One region of the Pseudomonas sp. PDM14 genome, then DNA from elsewhere that is predicted to be linked to it. Evidence: predicted binding sites of a transcription regulator. Region 1 holds the regulator's gene; each other region holds the start of a gene.
The links. Region 1 encodes LexA, which represses DNA repair genes until DNA is damaged. Its sites were predicted from a motif close to CTGTNTNNNNANACAG; they were not measured.
Positions count from the first base shown of each region.

Region 2: a site for LexA is predicted at 2,099-2,114, ahead of imuA (translesion DNA synthesis-associated protein ImuA). Genes of this name have one in related genera too.
Region 3: a site for LexA is predicted at 1,127-1,142, ahead of recN (DNA repair protein RecN). Genes of this name have one in related genera too.

Region 1 is NZ_JACVAQ010000001.1:431,899-435,171, reverse strand. It holds gene IB229_RS01930 (DUF6586 family protein) at 1-34, shown strand, start outside; gene IB229_RS01925 (hypothetical protein) at 107-340, shown strand; gene sulA (SOS-induced cell division inhibitor SulA) at 419-892, opposite strand; gene lexA (transcriptional repressor LexA) at 926-1,537, opposite strand; gene IB229_RS01910 (TetR/AcrR family transcriptional regulator) at 1,753-2,451, shown strand; gene IB229_RS01905 (L,D-transpeptidase) at 2,496-3,020, shown strand; gene nagZ (beta-N-acetylhexosaminidase) at 3,042-3,273, shown strand, end outside.
Region 2 is NZ_JACVAQ010000002.1:451,891-455,163, reverse strand. It holds gene IB229_RS14750 (Y-family DNA polymerase) at 1-1,393, opposite strand, end outside; gene imuA (translesion DNA synthesis-associated protein ImuA) at 1,401-2,015, opposite strand; gene dnaX (DNA polymerase III subunit gamma/tau) at 2,248-3,273, shown strand, end outside.
Region 3 is NZ_JACVAQ010000001.1:1,218,792-1,222,064, forward strand. It holds gene dnaK (molecular chaperone DnaK) at 1-353, opposite strand, end outside; gene grpE (nucleotide exchange factor GrpE) at 451-1,020, opposite strand; gene recN (DNA repair protein RecN) at 1,210-2,883, shown strand; gene fur (ferric iron uptake transcriptional regulator) at 2,940-3,273, opposite strand, start outside.

The DNA of each region.
Region 1 (3,273 bases):
CCTGCGTTTCCGTGAGTCGCTCAGCGAGTGCTGAGCCTGGAAGGATGGATGGGCAGCGGCTGCCCTGATCTGACTGTTACACTAGCCGCCTGATTGGAGACCCCGCATGCCTACATCCTTCCTGGAAATTGTCGAGCTTCCCGATGGGCGCATTGCGCTGCGTCGTGCGGAGGATGAGGAAACCCTGGTGACCCTGGATTTCTCGGCAGACGCCAAGGCGTTCCTGCAGGGCCATCATGTCGAAGTGGCCAAGGCCATGCTCAATGTTGGTGTGCAGATGGCGGGGCGCCTGGCCGAAGGCGAAACGGATCAGGATGATCAGCCGCGCGTACTGCACTGATCGTCGTACGCATTCTCAGGCTGATTCATTGGCTGCCTAGCAACTTTCAGTCAGTCTCTCTCCGCAGTCGGCCTTCTTTCAATCCAGACGGATATTCAGACTTTGTGCACTGCCCAGGCGGGCAGCGCTGCTCAGGCTTTTGCGCTGTCCGGGTTGCAGGTCGAGCCAGCTGACCACGGTGTGGCTGCGGCCCAGACGCAATGCCTCACCAGCCAGCTCCATGGCGCTTTGCTCAGTGCGTGGTTGCAGAACCAGCAGGCGGTCGAGGTTGAGGCCGACGCTACGCAACCAGGCTGTGGTCAGGCTGGCGGGCGGCGCGATCAGCGTTAGCCAGCGCGCATCCTGATTCTGGCTGAGTTCGCGCAGCACCGGGCCCAGTAGCAGGCGGCAGTGCCCGGCGGAGCCGCTGAGGCTCATTTCGCTGAAGCACTCGGGCTCCTCTATCCAGGCCGGCAACTCAAGCGTGTCGACCAGCAGCGGCACCATGTTCTGCCCCAGGAAAGCTTCAAACAGCGGAAGTTGCGAACGGTTCAGCGACTGCGGGAACTGCATGAAACTCTCCTTACTACTTGATGGCGGGTCACGTTAGCGGCGAATGACGCCGACGCTCAGGCCTTCGATGATCAAATCCTGTTCTTCAAGATCGATTTCGATTGGGGCGAAGTCCGGGTTCTCGGCGATCAGCTGGACCTTGTTACCGGTGCGCTGGAAGCGTTTGACCGTGACCTCATCGTCGATGCGCGCCACCACGATCTGGCCGTTACGGGCCTCGCGCGTGGTGTGGACTGCCAGCAGATCGCCGTCGAAGATGCCGATGTCCTTCATGCTCATGCCGCGCACGCGCAACAAGTAGTCGGCGCGGGGTTGGAAAAAGCCCGGGTTGATCTGGCAGGATTCCTCGACATGCTGCTGAGCGAGGATCGGTGCGCCAGCTGCAACGCGGCCGATGATCGGCAGGCCTTCCTCTTCGCTCGCTTCCGGTTCATAGCCGGGAATGCGAATGCCGCGGGAGGCTCCTGGGGTCATCTCGATTGCGCCTTTACGGGCCAGTGCCTTGAGATGTTCTTCAGCTGCGTTGGGGGATTTGAATCCCAGCTTCTGGGCGATTTCTGCTCGGGTCGGCGGATAACCGTTGTCTTCCAGGCAGGACTTGATGAAGGCGAGGATCTCAGCTTGGCGGGGCGTTAGTTTGAGCATGGTCGTCATCTGTCTTTTTATACAGTTGCTGTGATTATATACAGTGAATGTCCACTGGCAACCATTCTTTTCTGTGGCCTTAAGCGGCAAAGAAAGCGGTACCGCGGCTTTGGTGGTTAAATGTGACCAGTCAGCCATGAACGGGCCTGCCAGACTTGACAGGGCAGCAGGCTGAAACGTATGTTTCAAACAAGTGTTTGTCTGGTGGAAATCTCATGGCGCAGTCAGAAACTGTTGAGCGCATTCTTGATGCTGCAGAGCAGTTGTTCGCGGAAAAAGGCTTTGCCGAAACGTCGTTACGCCTGATTACCAGCAAGGCCGGGGTCAACCTGGCGGCGGTCAATTATCACTTCGGGTCGAAGAAGGCCCTGATCCAGGCGGTGTTCTCACGCTTCCTCGGTCCATTCTGCGTCAGTCTCGAGCGTGAGCTGGATCGTCGCCAGGCCAAGCCCGAGAGCAAGGCGAGCCTGGAAGAGCTTCTGGAAATGCTGGTCGAGCAGGCGCTGGCGGTTAAGCCGCGCAGCGGCAACGACCTGTCCATCTTCATGCGTTTGCTGGGCCTGGCTTTCAGTCAGAGCCAGGGCCACCTGCGGCGCTATCTGGAAGACATGTACGGCAAGGTATTTCGCCGCTATCTGGTATTGCTGCACGAGGCCGCCCCGCGCATTCCGCCGCTGGAGTTGTTCTGGCGTGTGCACTTCATGCTCGGCGCTGCATCTTTCAGCATGTCCGGGATCAAGGCCTTGCGTGCCATCGCGGAAACCGATTTCGGCGTGGATACCTCAATCGAGCAGGTTATGCGCTTGATGGTGCCGTTTCTGGCCGCAGGCATGCGCTCGGAAACCGGTGTCAGCGACGAAGCGCTGGCCTCCGCGCAACTGCGTCCCCGCACCAAGGCTGCTGCAAAAGCCTGAGCCGCCCTGTGCCCGAGCGGGCTGATCGGCTAAGCTAGCCGCCCATGCGCCCGCTCGATTTCCTGCATATCTCCATCGCTGACCAGTGCCTGTACGGCTTCGCCGGCGGGCAGCTGTCATTGCGTCTGCCGGTTTCCACGGCGCTGAATGGCCCAGGTGAGCAGAGTGGTTCGAACTGCACACCGCGCGGCCGGCACCAGGTCCGGGTGAAGATCGGCGAGGGTCTGCCGCTCGGTGCGGTGCTGCGCGGGCGGCGCTGGACCGGCGAAGTCTGGTCTACCGCGCTCGCCGAGCAATTCCCCGGGCGTGACTGGATCCTCAGCCGCATTCTCTGGCTCAGTGGCTGCGAACCCGGGCGCAACCGCCTGGGCCAGGTCGATACCTTTCGCCGCTACATCTACCTGCACGGCACGCCCGAGAGCGAGCCGATGGGCGTGCCGCTTTCCCATGGCTGCGTGCGCCTGCGCAACGCCGACCTGCTGCACCTGTTTCCCCGCGTACCGCTGCACTGCGCAGTGCTCATCGATGAAGCGCCTTGCCCCGAGTGGGCGGTGGCCGACCTCGCTTAAGGAACTCCTGTGACGACTCCCTTGTTTGGCTCGCTGATGCTGGATGTGCAGGGCACCTGGCTGACAGCCGAAGACCGCCAAATCCTGCGCCAGCCGGAAGTGGGCGGGTTGATCCTGTTTGCTCGCAATATCGAAGACCCCCGCCAGGTGCGCGATCTTTCTGCTGCGATTCGTGCCGTGCGCCCCGATCTGCTACTGGCTGTGGACCAGGAAGGCGGGCGCGTGCAGCGCTTGCGCCAGGGCTTCGTGCGCC
Region 2 (3,273 bases), on a different contig from region 1:
GCAGCAACGGCCCGTCGCTGCCGACTGCGCGATAGGCCCAGCCGCGCTGACCGCTGCGGGTTTCGATCAGGTAGTAGTCGCGGCGTACGTCGCCGCCGTCCCACCAGCCGGACTCGATGCGCTCGGGGCCGGCGAGCAGGCGTGGTGCGCCGCGCAGCGGGATCGGCTCTCCTAGCAGCCAACCCGGCCGCGGAGCGTGGCTCATCGGTGGCGGGGGCGTGCTAGCACTGGCTCCACGCCAGGCGCACTCGGGGCGGTGGTCGGCCACGGCATGCAAACCATGCACGGCTTCGTCACCGAGACGCGCGCGCAGACGTTCACGCAACTGCTCCCAGGGCAGGGATTGCTGTGGCCGTTCATTGAACAGCTCGCGGTGCTCCGGAACGAAGGCCGGCAGGTCGCGGGCGATCAGGCGCAGAGCCTGCACGGGTGCGGGCAGTTGCAGGTGCTCGAGACGGCCGCGGGTCAGCTCGAAGAGCATCGCCGGTTCGCGTTCGGCACTGAGCAGGCCGACCGTGAGCTGGGTGTCTTCGCGCTCGTGGTGCTCCAGGTGCAGGGTGAAGCGCTGTACGCCGCTGTCGCGCCCGGCCAGGTAGGCGGCGAGGTCGGCGGTCAGGCGGCGCACGGGAAACAGCAGGGCCTGGTGCGATTCGACGTCGAAGTTCAGCTCGATGCGCGACTCGAAGCGGTCAGGTGGCAGATAGAAATTCAGTGCGTGCGGCCGGGTGCCGTGCAGCACGTCGAGATGGTGCAATACCTCGGCGGGGAAGCGCCGGGCCAAGGTATCGCGTGGCAGGGCCAGGACCTGGCGCAGCGTACGCAGGCCCATGCGGGTGAACGCGGTCGCCACCTCGCGGGGCAGGCCGGCGCGATCCAGTGGCAGTTGTCCAAGTAGTGGCTGCAGCGTGGTCTCGTTGTCGACCAGCAGGCCATCGTGGGCGTTGGCCAGCACACGTGCGGCCAGCGGGTTTGGCGCGGCAGTGATGCGGTGGCGAAAGCCCAGAGCGGCCAGCTCCTCGCGCAGGCGTGCTTCGAAGCGCGGCCAGGGGCCGAACAGACTGAAGCTCGATTGCACCTCCAGCAGCAAGGCACGCGGATGATCGAGGCTGACCTGCGAGCTGAAGCGATAGGCCCAGGCGGCCAGCAACTGGCGCCAGCGCTCGATCTGCGCCAGGTCGTATTCGGCGGCGGCAAAGTCGCGGCTCAGGGCCTGGGCCGCGCTCAATGCCTGGCCGGGCTTCAAGCCCAGAGCGCGGGCAGCCGGGTTCACCGCCTGCAGTACACGGCGCTGCGCCGAACCGCTGAGCAGCACCAGCGGTGCGTCGGCGTCGACGCGCTGGCGCAGCACGCCATCCATGGCCAGTTGTGGCAGCAGGATGCAGGCCCAGAGCATGCGCGCCTCAGTGCCAGACGGCCGGGATCGGTCGCGCCGGCGCCAGCCCGCCACGGCACTTGAGCACGCGCAGTTGCGCCGGGTTGGCTTCCACCGCCAGGCGCAGTGCCGCCGGTGAAGGGTTCACTGCTTCGCGTAACGGCCGGTAGGCGAACGCCAGGGTAGCGCCAGTTTCCGCAGCGACCTGCAAGCGGCGCAGGGTGCGGTCGTCGGCCTGTTGCGGCCAGCACAGCACCGCACCGCAACTGCCCGAGCGCAGGCATTGTTCGGCTGCCCACAGTGCATCGCGGCCGCTGGCTTGAATGATCTGCAGCTGGCGCAAATCGACACCGGCCGCCTCCCAGGCGACTGGGTAGGGCAGGTGAGGCGGGCCGACCAGAACTACACGTTCGCGGGTCTGGCTGAGACGAGCGAGCGTCGGCCAGAGCAGCTGCAGTTCACCGATGCCCGGCTCGGCGATCAGCAACTCGCTCAATGCCGCGTCTGGCCAGCCACCGCTGGGCAGAGCAGCGTCCAGCGTGGCATGGCCGGTCGGCTGGCTACCGGGTGGCGGCGCGCTGTGCTGGCCTTTCCAGATGCGCCGCGCATCGAGTAGGGCATCCAGGGCTACTACGGCACCCATCAGCGGGGTCCGACGATGTCGGCGTAACGCAGCGACAGGGTTGGGAAGATGACAATGTGCTGCATGGCTCAAGCTCGAAATTACTGTATATAAATACAGTAATTGGCGCAGCCACTGGCGTGCAAGTGCGGCCGATCAGTGGAGTTTCGGCGTGCGGTCGCAGCGCGGATGCAATTTACCCGGTGCTCCGCTAGGATTAGCCCCTTCCGCCCTCCAGCTGCGACGGTTTTCGATGAGTTATCAGGTTCTTGCACGTAAATGGCGTCCGCGCTCGTTCCGCGAAATGGTCGGCCAGACTCATGTGCTCAAGGCCCTGATCAACGCCCTGGACAGCCAGCGCCTGCACCATGCGTACCTGTTCACCGGCACTCGCGGCGTGGGCAAGACCACCATCGCGCGGATCATCGCCAAGTGCCTGAACTGCGAAACCGGCATCAGCTCGACCCCCTGCGGCACCTGTTCGGTGTGCCGGGAGATCGACGAGGGCCGCTTCGTCGACCTGATCGAAGTCGACGCCGCCAGCCGCACCAAGGTCGAAGACACCCGTGAGCTGCTGGAAAACGTGCAGTACGCACCCAGCCGCGGTCGCTACAAGGTCTACCTGATCGACGAAGTGCACATGCTCTCCACGCACTCGTTCAACGCGCTGCTCAAGACCCTCGAAGAGCCGCCGCCCCACGTCAAGTTCTTGCTGGCTACCACCGATCCGCAGAAGCTGCCGGTCACTATCCTCTCGCGCTGCCTGCAGTTCTCCCTGAAGAACATGCCGCCGGAGCGCGTGGTCGAGCACCTGACCCACGTGCTGACCGCCGAGAGCATCCCGTTCGAGGAAGACGCCCTGTGGCTGCTCGGCCGCGCCGCCGATGGTTCGATGCGTGACGCCATGAGCCTCACCGACCAGGCCATCGCCTTCGGTGAAGGCAAGGTGCTGGCGACCGATGTGCGTTCGATGCTCGGCACGCTCGATCACGGTCAAGTCTACGGCGTGCTGCACGCGCTGCTCGAAGGTGATGCCCGCGCGCTGCTCGAAGCCGTGCGTCACCTGGCCGAGCAGGGCCCGGACTGGAACGGCGTGCTTTCCGAAATGCTCAATGTGCTGCACCGCGTGGCTGTTGCCCAGGCGTTGCCGGAAGCGGTGGACAATGGCCAGGGCGACCGTGATCGCGTGCTGGCCCTGGCCCAGGCGCTGCCTGCCGAAGATGTGCAGTTCTACTACCAGATGGGGTTGATCGGTCGCCGTGACCTGCCCCTGGCGCCA
Region 3 (3,273 bases), 790 kb from region 1:
TCCGCGGAGATCTGCGGCGGCGCCATCTTCTGGCCATTCACTTCGACCCAGGCGTCACCGTTGTCAGCCTTGGCGATCTTGTACGGCACCATCTTGATGTCTTTCTGCACGACGTCTTCGTCGAAGCGGCGGCCGATCAGGCGCTTTACCGCGTACAGGGTGTTGTGCGGGTTGGTCACCGCCTGACGCTTGGCGGACTGGCCGACCAGGATTTCGCCGTCGTTGGCGTACGCGATGATCGACGGCGTGGTACGCGCGCCTTCGGCGTTTTCGATGACCTTGACGTTACCGTTTTCCAGAATAGCGACGCAGGAGTTGGTGGTCCCCAGGTCGATACCGATGATTCTGCCCATTTCATTCTCTCCAAAACTTGGTTTTAGCGCGGCCCGCTGCTTTGGGCCGCGTAGCTTGATTCGCTTGACTAAACAGATGGGGGCCAACCGGCCGATTTCAAGCCTGCTCGTCAATCGACGGCGGCGGCGCGCTGGGCGCTTTGCTCACGACCACCATGGCCGGACGCAACAGGCGGCCGCTGAGCAGGTAGCCCTTCTGGAACACCTTGAGCACGGAGTTCGGCTCGACATGGGTGCTCTCTTCCATGGCCATCGCCTGATGGTGCTCCGGGTTGAACGGGGCACCATGCGGATCGACCGCTTCGATCTGGTAACGCTTGAGCGTGTCGTGGAACAGCTTGAGGGTCAGCTCCATGCCTTCACGCACGGCCTTGATCGACTCGTCATTGGGGCTGGACAGCTCCAAGCCACGCTCCAGGCTGTCGACAACCGGCAGCAGGTCATTGGCGAATTTTTCCAGCGCGAACTTGTGCGCCTTCTCCACGTCCTGCTCGGCACGGCGGCGCACGTTCTGCAGATCGGCAGCAACGCGCAGCGACTGATCCTGCGCGGCGGCCAGCTGTTCTTCGAGCGCCAGCACGCGTGCGCCCAAGTCTTCACCGGCGACGCCTTCGGTTGCGGGATGGTCTTGCGGGTTCTGCGTATCGAGGGTCTGTTCGTCAGCCATTAGGTCCTCCTGTTAATGCGACAGCGGGTCATGGCCCGCGCTTATGCCGCCTATATGGGGCCCAAACACAAGGTTTCAAGGGTTATTGTCAGGGCAAAACAAAACACTGTATAAATAGCCAGCACAAAAGCTCGGCATCCTGCCAGCCAGCGAAATACTGAACGGCCAATCTTTTCGGGAGCGCATTCCATGCTGGTGCACCTGTCGGTTCACAACTACGCCATCGTCGAACACCTGGATCTCGAGCTGCAGCGCGGCATGTCGGTGATCACCGGGGAAACCGGTGCAGGCAAGTCGATCATGCTCGACGCCTTGGGCTTGGCCCTCGGCGATCGTGCCGACAGCGGCGTGGTGCGCCCCGGCGCCGACAAGGCCGACATTCTCGCCAGCTTCGACCTCGACGATATTCCCGAAGCGCGCACCTGGCTCGGCGAGCGCGACCTGGACCACGACGGCCCGTGCATCCTGCGCCGGGTCATCACCAGCGAAGGGCGCTCGCGCGGCTACATCAATGGCAGCCCCTGCCCGCTCGGCGACCTCAAGGCGTTGGGCGAGCTGCTGATCGACATCCACAGCCAGCACGAGCACCAATCGCTGCTCAAGCCGGAGACCCACCGCCGCCTGCTCGACGAATATGCTGGCAGCCAGGAACTGGCGCGCCAGGTGCACCTCGCCGCCCAGCGCTGGCGCCAGACCCGCCAGGAACTGCAACGCCTGACCTCGACCAGCGACGAGCAGCGCGCCCGCCATCAGTTGCTCAGCTATCAGCTCGAAGAACTCGACAACCTGGCCCTGGGCGAAAACGAACTGGAGCAACTGGAGCAGGAACACAAGACTCTGAGCAACTCCGAACAACTGCTCGGCGCCTGCCGCCAGGTACTGGAACTGTGCAGCGAGAACGATGCGGGCAACGTGCTCTCCGCCCTGACCGCCAGCCTCAATCGCCTGACCGCATTCAGCAACCAGCCAAGCGCCCTGGGCGAAGCCACCAACCTGCTGGCCAGCGCGCAGATTCAGGTAGAAGAGGCGATCGGCGAACTGAACCGCTTCCTCGACCATTTCGATGCCGACCCACAACGCCAACAGCAACTCGAGGAGCGCCTCGACGTCATCTATACCCTGGCGCGCAAGCACCGCATCCAGCCGACCGAGCTCGGCGAACTGCAACAACGGTTGTTCGAGGAGCTCGAAAGCCTCAACGCCGACGACCAGGCCACCGAACGCCTCAGCGAAGAGCTCGCCGCCTACGCTCGCCACTTCCAGGAGAAGGCCGCAGAACTCAGCCAGCTACGCCAACAGGCCGCCACGCGCCTGGCCGCAGCCGTGCAGGACGAGATGCAGAGCCTGGGCATGCCCGGCGGGCGCTTCAGCATCGAACTGCAGACAGGCAACGCGGACGAACCGCAGCCACATGGTCTGGAGCAGGTGGAGTTTCTGGTCAGCGCCAACCCCGGCCAACCGATCAAACCGCTGGCCAAGGTCGCCTCGGGCGGTGAGCTGTCACGCATCAGCCTGGCGATCCAGGTCATCACCGCACAGACCTCGCGCGTGCCGACCCTGGTGTTCGACGAAGTCGACGTCGGCATCGGTGGCCCGACCGCCGAAGTGGTCGGGCAACTGCTGCGCCGCTTAGGCGAACGCGGCCAAGTGCTGACCGTCACACACCTGCCGCAGGTCGCCGCACAGGGCCATCAACACCTGTTCGTGCACAAGCAGCGCGACAGCGAGGAAACCCGCACGGCGGTGGCCAACCTCGACAACGTGCAGCGCATCGAAGAAGTAGCGCGCATGCTCGGCGGCGTCGACCTCACGGACGAATCGTTGCAGCACGCCCGCAGAATGGTCGCCAGCGCGCAACACTGAGCCGATTCGTCGACATGAAAAAGGCGCCCTTGGGCGCCTTTTTCATTCAGCTCGAATCACTTGCTTTTCTGGCGCACGTAGAGCACCAGATTGTGATCGACCAGTTCGAAACCGTGCTTCTTGACGATCTCTTTCTGCAGCTTCTCGATTTCCGGATCGAAGAACTCGATGACATCGCCGGTATCGACGCAGACCATGTGGTCGTGGTGACCCCCGTCTGCCAGTTCGAAGACAGCATGGCCGCCATCGAAGTTGTGACGCTCGACCAGGCCCGCCGCCTCGAACTGGGTCAGAACCCGGTAAACGGTGGCCAGGCCGACATCTTCACCGGCTTCCATCAATGCCTTGTAGACATCTTCAGCACTCATATGGCGCTGGCCGCTGGAGGCG